DNA from 2 places in the Rhodococcus sp. IEGM 1408 genome. Region 2 is predicted to be linked to the other one. Evidence: riboswitches for the same ligand, from Rfam matches in the RefSeq annotation. Region 2 holds a riboswitch; the other holds the start of a gene.

Region 1 (7,231 bases), on a different contig from region 2:
ACCCCGCGCCACGGGGTCACGATCAACTCGGCCACGTCGCCGCCGGTGAGCCGGTCGATTAGGGCGCGGTCCACTACGCCGCTATGGGCCTCGACGTGGTCGATCAGCCCCGCCGAGCTCGCGACCGGACCGTACGGCAGCACCGGGGCCGGGCTCGCGAGCCGGTGGTCCGCCGGGCGGGCCGCGATGAGGGGGACTGGCAGTTCCCGCACGTGCCACGGCGCGTCCGGGCCGGTGCCGCGGGCCCGGACGAACTCGCGGGCCAGCTCGACCAGCCGGTCGGCGGCCTCGGCCAGCGGCACGACGTCCGACCACTGCGCGCCCACCCGCAGCTGTGCGGTGCCGGCGTCCAGGGCGACCAGACCGAGGTCGCAGGACCGCTCGAGAAGGTCGCCGCGGCCGTCGTCCAGGACGAACAGGAACCGGCCCGGCAACCCGCCGAGCGCGGGATCGGCCAGCAGCCCGGCGTCGAGCCGGTCGGTCACCGGGCGCAGGTCGGCCCGGCCGCCGACCAGGCCCGTGAGCGGCGAGACGAGGATGTTGCGCACCAGCTCGTGACCGGGCTCGGGGAGCAGGCCCGTCTCCGCGATCGCCGCCACCACCTCGCCGGGCAGCTGTCCGTCCGGGCCGATCGGCAGGGCCCGCAGCTGCAGGTTCGCGCGTGTCGTGACGTGCACGTTGTCGTCGTCGCCGAATCGCACGGCGACCCCGTGCAGCGCGGCCAGGGCCGCGGGCGACACGCGGCCACCCGGGACGCGCAGCCGGACCAGGGCGCCGTCGGCGGCCGGCCACGGGCGCAACACCCCCGGGCACAGGTCGCCACGGGTGCGGCGGGTGGGTTCGGTGATGCTCACGGGGGTCAGTGTTCCACCCGGGCCGCGGGAGGGCGGGCACCGCTCAACCGGGTGGGGGCGGATAGGCTCGGCGCTGCCGTGGTGTTCGGGAAGCCGGAGGAAAAGCCGGCGCGGCCCTCGCCACTGTAGTCGCGGAGTCATGCGACCCTCGTCCGTCCCGCACGGGGCGGAGGCCACTGGATCCTCCAGGATCCGGGAAGGTCGGTCGCACGGCGTTGATGCGGAAGCCAGGAGACCGGCCACGGCGACATGTTCCACGAGGGTTTGGAGAAGAACATGCGCCCCAACCGGCGTTTGGCGTCCCCTGATGACGTCTCGGCACCACTGATCACACTGTTATCCACCTCCGACACGGATCTGCTCTCCGCCCGGGCCTCCGGCGCCGGGTGGGCGCTCGGCAACCCGTCCCGGCTCGACGTGGAGGCGGACCTGCCCGGGCTGCTCGACGGCGCCGACCTGGTGGTGGTCCGGATCCTGGGCTCCCGGCGATCCTGGGAGGCCGGGTTCGCCGCGGTCTCGGCCTCGGGCCTGCCGGTGGTCGTGCTGGGCGGGGAGCAGAGCCCCGACGCCGACCTGATGGAGCTGTCGACGGTCCCGATCGGCATCGCGGCCGAGGCCCACCGCTACCTCGCCGAGGGCGGGGAGCGGAACCTCGCCCAGCTGCACGCCTTCCTGTCCGACACCGTGCTGCTCACCGGCGCCGGCTTCGAGCCGCCGGAGAGCGTGCCGGTGTGGGGGATGCCGCCGCGCCCGGGCGCCGCAGGCCACGGCACGGGGAACGGAGCGGGGAACGACCGGGACGACGACAACGACAACGACGACGACAACGTCGGCGACCTCGCCACCGACCTGCCCCGCGTCGGCGTGCTCTACTACCGCGCCCACGAGGTGAGCGGGAACTCCGGGTTCGCGCACGCGCTGGCCGACGCGATCGACGCCACCGGCGAGGCCGTGGGCGTACCGGTCTTCGCCGGGTCCTTGCGCTCGGCTCCCGACGAGCTGTTCGACGCGCTCGGCACGCTCGATGCGCTGGTCGTGACCGTCCTGGCAGCCGGCGGCACCACGCCCGGAGCGGTGAGCGCGGGCGGCGAGGACGAGACCTGGGACGTCGAACGCATCGCCGCGCTGGACATCCCCGTCCTCCAGGGCCTGTGCCTGACGTGGAGCCGCGAGGACTGGGCGGCCTCCGACGACGGCGTCAACCCCCTGGACTCGGCCAACCAGATCGCCATCCCGGAGTTCGACGGCCGGATCATCACCGCACCGTTCTCGTTCAAGGAGATCGACGCCGACGGCCTGCCCCGCTACGTGGCCGACCCCGAGCGGTGCGCGCGCGTCGCAGGGATCGCCGTCGCCCACGCGCGGCTTCGCCACGTGGCGCCCGCCGACCGACGGGTCGCCCTGGTGCTTTCGGCTTATCCGACCAAGCACTCCCGCATCGGCAACGCCGTCGGGCTGGACACCCCGGTCTCGACCATCCGCCTGCTGCGCCGGATGCGCGACGAGGGCTACGACCTCGGCCCGGACGATGGCCCCATCGCGCAGTATCTTGATCGATCGAGTCTGGACACCGCCGGGGACTACGCCGACGACACCGGGTTCGCCGACGACACCGCCGCCGGCGACGCCCTCATCCACGCGCTCATCGCCGCGGGCGGTCAGGATCAGGAGTGGCTCACGGGCGCCCAGCTCACCGACAGTCACGTGCGGATCTCCACCGAGGACTACCTGCGTTGGACCGCGGACCTGCCCGAGACGCTGCGCGCGGAGATGGTCGAGGCGTGGGGGCCGGCGCCGGGCGAGCTGTTCGTCAACGACGCCGGCGAGATGGTCCTGGCCACCCTCCAGGCCGGCAATGTCGTCCTGTTGATCCAGCCACCCCGCGGCTTCGGCGAGAACCCGGTCGCGATCTACCACGACCCCGAGCTCGCGCCGTCCCACCACTACCTGGCCGCCTACCGCTGGCTGGCGCGCGGCTTCGGGGCGCACGCGCTGGTCCACCTGGGCAAGCACGGCTCGCTGGAGTGGCTGCCGGGCAAGAACGCCGCGCTCTCGGCCGGGTGCGCCACGGACGCCGCGATCGCCGACATGCCCCTGATCTACCCGTTCCTCGTCAACGACCCCGGCGAGGGCGCCCAGGCCAAGCGCCGCGCGCACGCGACGATCGTCGACCACCTGGTCCCGCCGATGGCCCGCGCGGAGTCCTACGGCGACATCGCCCGCCTGGAGCAGCTGCTGGACGAGTACGGGAACATCGCCTCGATGGACCCGGCCAAGCTCCCGGCCATCCGCGCGCAGATCTGGACCCTCATGCAGGCCGCGCACATGCACGAGGACCTGGGCCTCGAGCAACGGCCCGGGGACGAGGAGTTCGACGACTTCCTGCTCCACGTCGACGGCTGGCTCTGCGAGATCAAGGACGTCCAGATCCGCGACGGCCTGCACGTGCTGGGCCAGGCGCCGGAAGGGCAGGCGCGAATCAACCTGGTGCTGGCGATCCTGCGGGCCTCGCAGGTCTGGGGCGGGGAGTCCGGGGCGGTGCCGGGCCTGCGCCGGGCGCTGGGGCTGGCCGAGGGCGCGCCGACCGAAGAGGTCGACCGCGTCGAGGCGCTGGCCACGGCGCTGGTCGAGGCGATGGACGCGCGCGACTGGGACCTCGCTGCCGTGTCCGAAGTGATGAACGAGGTGAGACCCGCCGCGGGCCTCACCGCGGGCGGGGTCGGTGCCGGAGGCGCGGGTGACGGACTCGACCACGACGAGCACGACGACGACGACGAGGTCGCGCAGGTGCTGCAGTTCGCCGCCCGCGAGGTGGTGCCGCGCCTGGCCGCCACGGTCGACGAGCTGGACGCCGTGATGCACGCGCTGGACGGCGGCTTCATCTCGGCCGGGCCCTCGGGATCCCCGCTGCGGGGCCTGGTCAACGTGCTGCCCACGGGCCGGAACTTCTACACGGTGGACCCGCGCGCCGTCCCGTCGCGGCTGGCGTGGGAGACCGGGCAGGCCATGGCGGACTCGCTGCTGGAGCGGCACGTCGCCGAGACCGGGGAGTACCCGAGCTCGGTGGGGCTGTCGATCTGGGGGACCTCGGCCATGCGCACCTCGGGCGACGACATCGCCGAGGTCCTGGCCCTGCTCGGTGTCCGGCCCCGATGGGACGAGGCCTCCCGCCGGGTCAACGGACTCGAGGTGGTGCCGACCGCCGAGCTCGGGCGCCCGCGCATCGACGTGACCGTCCGCATCTCGGGCTTCTTCCGCGACGCGTTCCCGCACGTGATCGGGATGCTCGACGACGCCGTGCGGATGGTCGCGGAACTGGACGAACCGGACGAGCAGAACTACGTGGCCGCCCACACCCGGGCCGACCTCGCCGAGCACTCGGATCACCGCCGCGCCACCACCCGGATCTTCGGTTCCGCGCCCGGCTCGTACGGGGCGGGCATCCTGCAGACCATCGAGGCGGGCAACTGGCGGGACAGCAGCGACCTGGCCGAGGTCTACACCCGCTGGGGCGGGTACGCCTACGGCCGCGGCCTCGACGGCGTCCCCGCCGCCGACGACATGCGCACCAACTACCGGCGCATCGCGGTGGCGGCCAAGAACATCGACACCCGCGAGCACGACATCGCCGACTCGGACGACTATTTCCAGTATCACGGCGGGATGATCGCGACCGTGCGTGCGCTCACCGGCGCCGAACCGCGCGCCTATGTGGGCGACTCCACCACGCCCGATGCCATCCGCACCCGGTCGCTGGCGGAGGAGATCACCCGCGTGTTCCGCTCGCGCGTGGTGAACCCGCGGTGGATCGCCGCCATGCAGCGCCACGGCTACAAGGGTGCCTTCGAGCTGGCCGCGACGGTCGACTACCTCTTCGGGTTCGACGCCACCGCCGGCGTGGTCCACGACTGGATGTACGACACCCTGGCCAGGGAATACGTCCTGGACCAGACAAACCAGGAGTTCCTGCGCCGCTCCAACCCGTGGGCGCTGCGCGGGATGATCGAGCGGCTGTCCGAGGCCGTCGACCGCGGGATGTGGGCCGAGCCCGAGGCGGAGATCATGGACCGGATGCGGCAGGTCTACCTGGACGTAGAGGGCGACCTCGAGGAGTCCCACGATGACTGAGCCCCCCCCTCGCGAATCACGCAGCCCAGACGCGCGCGATCACTGCATCCGCACACGAGATATCGCGTGCGCATGCAGTACTTGCGCGCGTCTGCAAGGGGGCCAGGATCACGGGGTGCGTCCGGACCGGCGGTCGCGCCGCCGCCGGGTGCGGGTCGTGGGCATCGGCTCGGGCGGCCTCGACCAGATCACCGTCGAGGGGATCGCCGCGCTCCGCGCGTCCGAGTACGCGCTCGCGGCGGTCAAGGGGCCGGATGACCCCTTGGTCGACCTCCGCCGGCGACTGCTCGCCCGGCATGCTCCGCGGGTGGAGTTGGTGGGCGTGGTCGATCCGCAGCGGGACCGCTCGTCGTCGTCGACCTCCTCGGGCGCCGGGTACCGCGGCGTGGTGACGGACTGGCACGAGGCCCGCTCCCTGGCCTGGGAACGCGCCCTGGCGGCGCGGCCCGGTGACGTGGCGATCCCCGTGTGGGGCGACCCGGCGTTCTACGACTCGACGCTGCGGATCGTGGACCGGATCGCCGAGCGCGGCCGTCTGGACCTCGATGTGGAGGTGGTCCCGGGCATCTCGGCGCTGCAGGTCCTGGCCGCGCGCCACCGGCTGGTCCTGCACGAGATCGGCGGCACGGTCACCGTGACCACCGGCCGGCGGCTGCGGGAGGTCGTGGCCGCCGGCGCCGACAACGTGGTGGTGATGCTCAACGCCGACCTGCCGCTGGACGACCTGGCCGACTGGCGGATCTGGTGGGGCGGCAACCTCGGCGACGCTGGCGAGACCCTCGTCGCGGGACGGGTCGGCGACGTCCTGCCGGAGCTGCGGGCGCACCGGGAGCGGTTGCGGGCCGAGCACGGCTGGGTGATGGACGTGTACCTGTTGCGACGTGGAGATGGGGAGGTGGCCTGATGGCGGCGGACGAGAGACCGATGCCGGCGGAACCGGCGGGCGCCCGGATGACGGCCGCGGAGGAGTGCACCGGACGGGTGGTGCTGGTCGGCGGCGGCCCCGGCGACCCGGGACTGATGACCGTGGCCGGCCTCGACGCCGTCCGCGCCGCCGACGTGGTGGTGACCGACCGCCTGGGACCGGTGTCGATCCTCGGCGACCTCGACCCCGGCATCGAGGTGATCGACGTGGGCAAGGTGCCCTTCGGGCCCGCCACCCCGCAGGAGGAGATCAACGGGATCCTCGTGGACCACGCACGGCGCGGCCGCACGGTCGTCCGGCTCAAGGGCGGGGACAGCTTCCTGTTCGGCCGTGGCGGCGAGGAGTACCTCGCGTGCACGGCCGCCGGGGTGCCCGTCACCGTGATCCCGGGCGTCACCTCGGCGTTCTCGGTACCGGCCCTCGCCGGGATCCCCGCCACCCATCGCGGGCTCTCGCAGGGCGTGTCGGTGATCTCCGGGCACGTCCCGCCGGGAAGCCCCGCCTCGACCCTCGACTACAGAGCGCTGGCCAGGTCGGGCACCACGCTCGTGCTGCTCATGGCGGTGACGACCCTCGCCGCGATCACCGCCGAACTCCTCGCCGAGGGCATGCCCGGGGACACCCCGGCGGTCATGATCGAGAACGGCTCGACCGCCGCCGAGCGGGTCCTACGCGGAACGCTGGCCACGATTGCCCGCGACGCCGCCGAGGCGGGGATCGCGCCGCCCGCGATCACCGTGATCGGAGCGGTCGCGGCGCTGTCCGAGCAGCTGTCGGCCTACACCTGAGTCATCGACTCGGGCGTTCATGGGCCTCACCCACGACCCGCTGCCACGCGGCCACGAGACCCCGCACGGTCTCGGGGTCGCGGACGGCCAGCCGGACGTGGGCGGGGTCCAGTCCGGGGAAGGTGTCGCAGCGTCGAGTGGCGTAGCCATAGGAGCGCAGACGGCCCCGGAACCCGCCGGGATCGATCCCCACGGGTGTCTTGACCAGCACGAACGGCGCAGCGGGCGGCACGGCGATCGCGATTCCGGCGCCCTCGAGCAACCCGCACATCTCCACACGGTCGGTGGCCAGCCGATCCCGGATGCGCGCGAGGTGACCGGCCGCCTCGTCCGAACAGCACGCCGCCACGGCCTCGAGCTGCAGGGTCCCGAGCGGCCAGTGCACGCGGTGCGCGGCGAGGTCGGCCAGGACGGCCGGGTCGCCCACCGCGTACCCGGCCCGCAGCCCGGCCAGCGCCCACGTCTTGGTCACCGAGCGCAGCACCACCAGCCCCGGCAGGTCGGCCCCGGCCAGTGACACGCCCTCCTCGTCGTCG
Region 2 (7,231 bases):
GTCGTCGGGCACGATCTCCGGCTGTCCCTTGGGCATCAGGCCACCTCTCCCTCGGGTCGCGTCGGTTCGTCTCGTGCGGAGTCGTCTCGTGCCGGACCGCGTGTCCCTGCGTTGGTGTAATCGGTGCGGGCGCGGACGGTGTCGGTGAGGCCCTCGGCCGTCACCTCGCCCAGGGGGATGTGTTCGGCGCCCAGGTGGGTGGCGAGCTCGGAGGCCAGGCCCATGCGGAACCGGCCGGTCTCGCAGTCCACCACCACCGACGCCACGCCCAGGGAGGCCAGCCCGGCCGCCGCGGCGCGGGACCGGGCGAGGGCGTCGCGGCCGTGGGTGGCCCGGCCGTCGGTGACGACGACGACGAGGGGTCGCCGCTGCGGATCGCGGACCCTCTCGATGCGTAGCACCTCGGCGGCGGTGAGCAGCCCCTCCGCCAGTGGGGTCCGGCCCCCGGCGGGCAGCTCTGCCAGGCGGGCGGCGGCCACGTCCACTGAGGAGGTGGGCGGCAGTGCCACCTGCGCGCCGGACCCGCGGAAGGTCACCAGGCCCACTTTGTCGCGTCGGCGGTAGGCGTCCAGCAGCAGGGAGAGGATGGCGGTCTTGACCTGCTCCATGCGGGTGCGCGCGGCCATGGATCCCGAGGCGTCCACGCAGAAGAGCACCAGGTTCGCCTCCCGGCCCTCGCGGACCGCCGAGCGCAGGTCACGGGAGTTCAGGAGCAGTCGCCCCCCGTCGCGGCCACCCTTGCGACCCCGGGCGGCCTGCCGGGGCGCGGCGGCGCGGATCGTGGCGGGCAGGTGCACGTCGGAGCCGGTGAACCCGCCTGAGCCGGTGCGCCGGCCGGTGGTCGTGATCGCGCGGGACCGGCGGCCGGAGACCCCGTTTCCCGTCCCGGTGACGGTCAGCATTCGTGTGCGGTACGGCGCAGAGGCCGCCGCCACCGTTCCCGGAGCGGTCGCGGCGCCGCCAGCCTTGCCGTCCTTCTCGACCCCGCCGTCCTGCTCGGCCCCGTCGCCGTCGGGCCGCGGGTCGTCGGCGTCGGTGTTGGTGTTGGTGCGGTCTCCCTGCTCCGGCCCGCTGCCGGAGTGGGGGTCTGACTGCTCGGGTGCCGTGGGCGCGTTGTCCCCGGGCGGGGGCTCGTGGCCCTCGGTGTCTCCGGCGTCGCCGGTGTCGGCTGACGCGCCGGAGCCGGCGTCCTGCGGGCCGGCCGAGTGGTCGCCCGTGTGGTCGTCGTCGCCCTGGTCGCCTTCTGGGCCATCCGTGCCGGGCCCGCCGTCGCGCGGATCGGGCTCGTCGTCGTCCCCCAGGAGCCGGTCGAGGAGCTCCTCGTCCAGGCCCGGGGCGTCGAACGGCGCGCGCCGCCGGCGGTGGGGGAGCGCCATCCGCGCGGCGACGCGGATGTCGGCGCGCGTGATCCGGTCCCGGCCCTCCCACGCCGCGTGGGCAGCGGCCGTTCGCGCGGTGACGATGTCGGCGCGCATGCCGTCGACGTCGAAGCCCGCGCAGACGGTAGCGATCTTGTTCAGCGCCCAGTCGGTGGGCTCGATGCCGCCCACGCGCTCCCGGGCGGCGACGATCTGCTCGCGCAGGGCCTGCTCGTCGGCCGCATAGGTGGCGCAGAAGCCCTCGGGGTCGGAATCGAAGGCGACCCGGCGGCGGATCACCTTCGCCCGCAGCGATGGATCGCGCGGGGCTGCCACCTCGACGGTGAGGCCGAAGCGGTCGAGCAGCTGGGGCCGGAGCTCGCCCTCCTCCGGGTTCATGGTGCCGATCAGGACGAAGCGCGCCGCGTGCTCCACGGACACCCCGTCGCGCTCCACGGTGACCCGGCCCATGGCGGCGGCGTCGAGGAGCTGGTCCACCACGTGGTCGTGGAGCAGGTTGACCTCGTCCACGTAGAGGATTCCGCGGTGCGCACGGGCCAGCAGGCCCGGCTCGAACGCGGTGACGCCCTCGCTCAGGGCCTTCTCCAAGTGCAGGGACCCGGCGATGCGGTCCTCGGTCGCGCCGAGCGGCAGTTCTACCAGGCGGACCGGCCGGCGCTCGGTCGGCGCGTCCAGCGGTAGGGGCCCGTCCGGGGTGTCGGTGCCGCGGTCGTCCGGCGCGCTGGAGAACCTGTCGCCGGTCACGACCTCGATCTGCGGCAGGATACCGGCGAGGGCGCGGACCATGGTGGACTTGGCGGTGCCCTTCTCGCCGCGGATCAGCACGCCGCCGACCGACGGCGAGACCGCGGTGAGGGCCAACGCCAGCGCCATGTCGCCGGAACCGACGACGGCGCTGAAGGGGTAGTGCTGTGGCATGGGGGCTCCCGCTCTCGTCTGCCAGACTAGTCAGCGCGAGGCCGGTCTCCCGGACTTCCCGGCTCATTCGGCGCTGGCGTCGAAGGCGCGGGTTACCGTAGCGGGCCCTGTGCCGGATTCTCACCGGCTTCCCAGATTCTCCCCTCCGGCCGCCGGAGCGGCCGTGGGACACCTCGTGCTGTTGGGGTGAAGTTGTGGTTCAGTTTCGAGACTACTCAGCGTCCTGGGGATCTGGGCGGCGGGGCTCGGCGGTAGGGTTCCGCGTCATGAACGCACGGGTGGTCGTGGTGGGGATCGGCGGTGACGGCTGGGCGGGGCTCGACGAGGCGCGCCGTCGCACCGTCCGCGAGGCCGACGTGCTGCTGGGCGGGGAGCGTCATCTGGCGCTGGTTCCAGGTGACGTGGCGGCCGAGCGCGTGCCCTGGCCGCGGCCGCTGCGGGCCGGGTTTCCCGAGGTTCTCGAGCGGTTCCGCGGGCGGTCGATTGTCGCCCTGGCCTCAGGTGATCCGCTGGTGGCGGGGGTGGCAACGACGCTGATCGACCTGCTCGGTGCGGAGGCGGTGGAGGTGCTGCCGGCGGTGTCTTCGGTCGCGCTGGGCCGTGCCCGGATGCGGTGGCCTGCCGCCACGGTGGCAGTGGTGCGCGACCACCGGGTCCTCGCCCGCGAGTTGGCGCCAGGGCGTCGTCTGCTCGTGCTCTCGGCCGACCGGTACACCCCTTCGGAGGTCGCCTCGATGCTGACCGGCGCGGGCTTCGGGGGGAGCGCGCTGACCGTGCTCTCCGATCTTGGGAGCCCGTCGGAGGCGCGCACGAGCTGCCGGGCGCGAGACTGGGAGCCGGGTCGCGAGGCGCCTGCCCTGCACGTTCTGGCCGTTGAGTGCGTGGCCGGCGCCTCCGCGCGCCCGCTCGGCCTGGCCCCGGGCCTGCCCGATGACGCCTTCGAGAACGATGGCCAACTGACCCGCCGGGATCTGCGGGCTTCCGCCCTGTCCCGGCTCGCGCCCTCTGCCGGTGAATTGCTGTGGGACGTGGGCGCGGGCGCCGGGTCGGTGGGCATCGAGTGGATGCGGGTGCATCCGTCTTGCCGGACGATCGCGGTCGAGGCTGATCCCGAGCGGGCGTCGCGCATCGAGCGCAACGCCCGCACGCTGGGGGTTCCCTCTCTGGAGCTCGTCCACGGCTGGGCGCCGCAGGCTCTCGACGGGCTCCCGGATCCCGATGCCGTCTTCGTCGGCGGCGGCAGCACCGCGTCGGGACTGCTGCGGCAGTGTTGGGACGCGGTGCGTCCCGGTGGCAGGCTGGTCGCCCACGCGGTGACGCTAGAGACCGAGCGAGTACTCGTGGACGCCCGCGCCGAGTTCGGCGGCGAACTGACCCGGCTGCAGGGCGAGCGGGCCGACTCGATCGGCAGGTTCACCGGCTGGGCCCCCGCGCGGGCTGTGGTGCAGTGGGCTGCAGTCAAGCCCTTTTCGGAGCCGATGGAGGAGACCTCGTGACCATTCACTTCGTCGGAGCCGGCCCCGGCGCCGCCGACCTGCTCACGCTGCGTGCGGTGGAGGCGCTTCGGACCGCGGACGTCTGCCTGTACGCGGGTACGTATCTCGACGAGGGAGTGCTCGACCACTGCCGCCCCGACGCCCGGCTGGTGGACACCCAGCACCTGGATCTCGACGGGATCATCGCCGAACTGGCTGAGGCCCACGCTGCTGGCCTCGAGGTGGTCCGGCTGTGTTCGGGCGACCCGTCGCTCTACTCTGCGCTCGCCGAACAGACCCGCCGCCTCGACGCGGCGGGTGTGCCGTGGGATGTGGTCCCGGGCGTCCCGGCGTACGCAGCCGCAGCTGCGGAGCTGGGTGTGGAGCTCACTGTTCCCGAGCTCGTGCAGTCGGTGGTGCTCACCCGAGTCCAGGCCCGCTCCACCGCGATGCCGTCGACGGAGTCGCTGGAGAACTTCGCCGCCACCGGCGCCACGCTGGTGCTACATTTGGCGATCACCCGGATCCGTGAGATCGCAGAGCGGTTGGTGCCCACGCATGACGCCGATTGCCCGGTGGCGGTGGTCTCCAACGCCAGTAGGCCCCACCGCGTGGAACTACGAGGCACCCTTGCCGACATCGCGGATGCGGTTGAGGGCGCAGGCCTGCGCCAGGCCGCGGTCATCCTGGTCGGCCGCGCGCTGGAGCGGCCGGGCACGGCGGAGTCCTGGCTCTATGCCTCAGACCCCGAGCGTGAGGCCAAGCGCCGTACGCTAGATCCAGTCGACCGGCAACGGTGAACGCCGTTCCCAGCCGACGGTCTGGAGCAGTGGCTCCTTGAGGTCCAGGGCCGGATGACCCAGGCACAGGTATGCCAGGGGACGGGCGTCCTCCGGCAGCGGAACGCTCTCGGAGAGATGGGTGGGGTCCACGAGGCTCACCCAGCCCATTCCCAGGCCCTCGGCCGTCACTGCCAGCCACAACAGGGTGATCGCGGCGATCACACTGTACTCGGTGGCCGCGGGGACGCTGGTGGTTCCCAGGACCGGCCCCCCGGGCGGGACGTGACTGATCACCAGTCCTCCGGGCGCCTGGAGGATGCCCTCGAGGCGCAGTGAGTTGTACAGTTCGCGGCGCTCGCCGTCGAACCGCTGGGACTCAGCGGCACGGACTGAGCGGAAACCCTCGTGGACGGCCTCGCGGATGTCCCGGTCCTGAACCACGGTGACGTGCCAGGGCTGGCTCAGGCCGACGCTCGGGGCCACGGCGAAGACCTCGAGCAGCCGCTCGATGGTCTCGCGCGGGACCGGTGTGGGGTGGTAGTGGCGGTGGTCGCGGCGCGTGGCGAGAATTCGCCACAGGGCGTCGCGGTCGAAATCCTCGCGGTCGAGATCCCCGCGGTCGGGAGCCTCGCTGTCGCCACGGCTACCTTCGTCGTTGCTGTCGTCCCCCAGGGAGTCGAGGGTCATGACCGCACGAACCGCGGACTCCACACCCGTCCCGAGTCGGTGACCCGGGTCCCGGAGGCGCCAACGATGAGCAGGCATTTCATGTCCACCGAGTCGCAGTCGAGCTCGGCGAGAGTCGTGATGGTCAGTGATTCCTCGGCCCGGCCCACGTCGCGGCCCACGATCACCGGCGTGGCCGGGTCCCGGTGTCGCAGGAGGACGTCGCGGGCGTCGGCGACCTGGCGCGTTCGCGAGCGCGAGGCGGGGTTGTAGACCGCCAGGACCAGGTCCGCGGCGGCGACCGCCTCCAGCCGCCGACAGATCACATCCCACGGCTTGAGCCGATCGGACAGGCTCATCACGGCGAAGTCGGCGCCGATGGGAGCCCCCGCCCGCGCGGCGACCGCCTGGACTGCGGAGACGCCGGGAACGACCCGCACGTCGATCCGGGAGTACTGCGGGTCCTCGGCGGCCTCGAACACCGCCGAGGCCATGCCGAACACTCCCGCGTCACCTCCGGAGACCACCGCGACGCGTTCGCCGGAGCAGGCGAGGTCCAGTGCGAGTCTGGCGCGGTCCACCTCGACGGTGTTGCCGGAACAGTGCCGGGTCAGGCCAGCGCGCTGGGGCACACGGTCGACGTAGGGCGCGTACCCGACCACGTGGTCGACCTCGGCCAGCACGCGCCGGGCCTCCGCGGTCAGCCAGTCGTCCGGTCCGGGCCCCAGACCGACCACGTGCAGCTCCCCGCCCGCGCCGACACCGTGGATGGCCGTGTCGCCCAGTGGCGGGGGGCGTCGCCCGAACGGGTCGTCGTGCTGGGAGTCGCCGGGCACGACGATTAGTGAGAAGTACGGCACCGACTCGGGGTCGACGTCCCGCACCGGGTGGTGCAGTTCAGCGGCGGTGGAGGCCCGCTCGACGTACACGGCACCGTCGAGCCGGCCGGCGGCGGCGAGCGCGCGGCGCACCGCCGGGAAGTTGCGTCCGAGCTTCATGATGATCGCCCCGTCGGTGTCCGCGAGGCGGCGCGCCAGCTCGGGCTCCGGCAGGGTCCCGGGCAGGACGGTGAGGACGTCGGTCTGGCGGACCAGGGGCGTGGCCGCGGCGGCGGTCGCGGCGGCGAACGCCGGTATGCCGGGCACGATCTCGGTGACGAACCGGCCCGAGAGCTTGTCGTGCATGTACATGAAGGAGCCGTAGAACAACGGGTCCCCCTCGGCGAGCAGGACCACGTCCCGTCCGGCCGCGAGGTGCTCGGCCAGGCGCTGCGCGGCGCGGTCGTAGAAGTCCGCGATCGCTCCCGCGTACCCGCCGGGGTGGTCGGTGAGGCCGGTAGTCACCGGGTACTCCAGCACCTCCTCGACCGCACCGGCGGGGATGAGGTCGGCGGCGATCCGCCTGGCGTTGGAGGCCTTGCCGCGGCCGGCGTGATAGGCCACCACGTCGGCGGCTCCGATCAGGCGGGCCGCCTTGAGGGTGATCAGCTCGGGGTCGCCGGGTCCCACGCCGATGCCGAACAGCCGGCCCAGCCTGTCGCCGACTGCTGCGCCCGCCGGACCGGTACTCACTCGGCCACCTGCGCCAGAGCGTTGACCGCCGACGCCGTCATCGCGGATCCGCCGCGTCGGCCGTGGACGGTGACAAACGGGATGTCGATACCGTGGTCGTCTGCCAGGGCGGCCAGCGCTGCCTTGGATTCCGCGGCGCCGATGAACCCGACAGGGCACCCGACGATCGCGGCGGGCCGGGGCGCGCCGTCGAGCAGCATCTCTAGCAGGTGGAACAGGGCGGTGGGGGCGTTGCCGATCGCCACCACGGCGCCGTCCAGGCGGTCACCCCACAGCGAGAGGGCGGCGGCGGAGCGGGTCGTGCCCATCCGTCGGGCCAGCTCGGGGACGGCCGGATCGCTTAGCAGACACACCACGTCGTTGTCCCGGGAGAGCCTGGCCCGGGTGATGCCGGAGGCGATCATGTGGGCGTCGCAGAGGATCGGCGACCCGGCGTCGAG

What was found. Region 2 has a riboswitch for cobalamin ahead of R4P08_RS17215 (VWA domain-containing protein). Riboswitches for the same ligand answer to the same signal wherever they lie in the genome.
Region 1: it holds a riboswitch for cobalamin, as region 2 does, so the genes downstream of both, cobN (cobaltochelatase subunit CobN) here and R4P08_RS17215 (VWA domain-containing protein) in region 2, are expected to answer to the same signal.

What each region holds. Positions count from the first base shown of each region.
Region 1 covers NZ_JAWLRW010000006.1:267,037-274,267, reverse strand. The annotation lists gene R4P08_RS11900 (nitrite reductase) at 1-854, opposite strand, end outside; cobalamin riboswitch at 917-1,113, shown strand; gene cobN (cobaltochelatase subunit CobN) at 1,131-4,982, shown strand; gene cobF (precorrin-6A synthase (deacetylating)) at 5,098-5,886, shown strand; gene cobA (uroporphyrinogen-III C-methyltransferase) at 5,886-6,695, shown strand; gene cobC (Rv2231c family pyridoxal phosphate-dependent protein CobC) at 6,697-7,231, opposite strand, start outside.
Region 2 covers NZ_JAWLRW010000015.1:36,602-43,832, forward strand. The annotation lists gene cobO (cob(I)yrinic acid a,c-diamide adenosyltransferase) at 1-36, opposite strand, end outside; gene R4P08_RS17215 (VWA domain-containing protein) at 36-2,297, opposite strand; cobalamin riboswitch at 2,319-2,488, opposite strand; gene cbiT (precorrin-6Y C5,15-methyltransferase (decarboxylating) subunit CbiT) at 2,564-3,793, shown strand; gene R4P08_RS17225 (cobalt-precorrin-4/precorrin-4 C(11)-methyltransferase) at 3,790-4,572, shown strand; gene bluB (5,6-dimethylbenzimidazole synthase) at 4,546-5,241, opposite strand; gene R4P08_RS17235 (precorrin-2 C(20)-methyltransferase) at 5,238-6,791, opposite strand; gene R4P08_RS17240 (precorrin-8X methylmutase) at 6,788-7,231, opposite strand, start outside.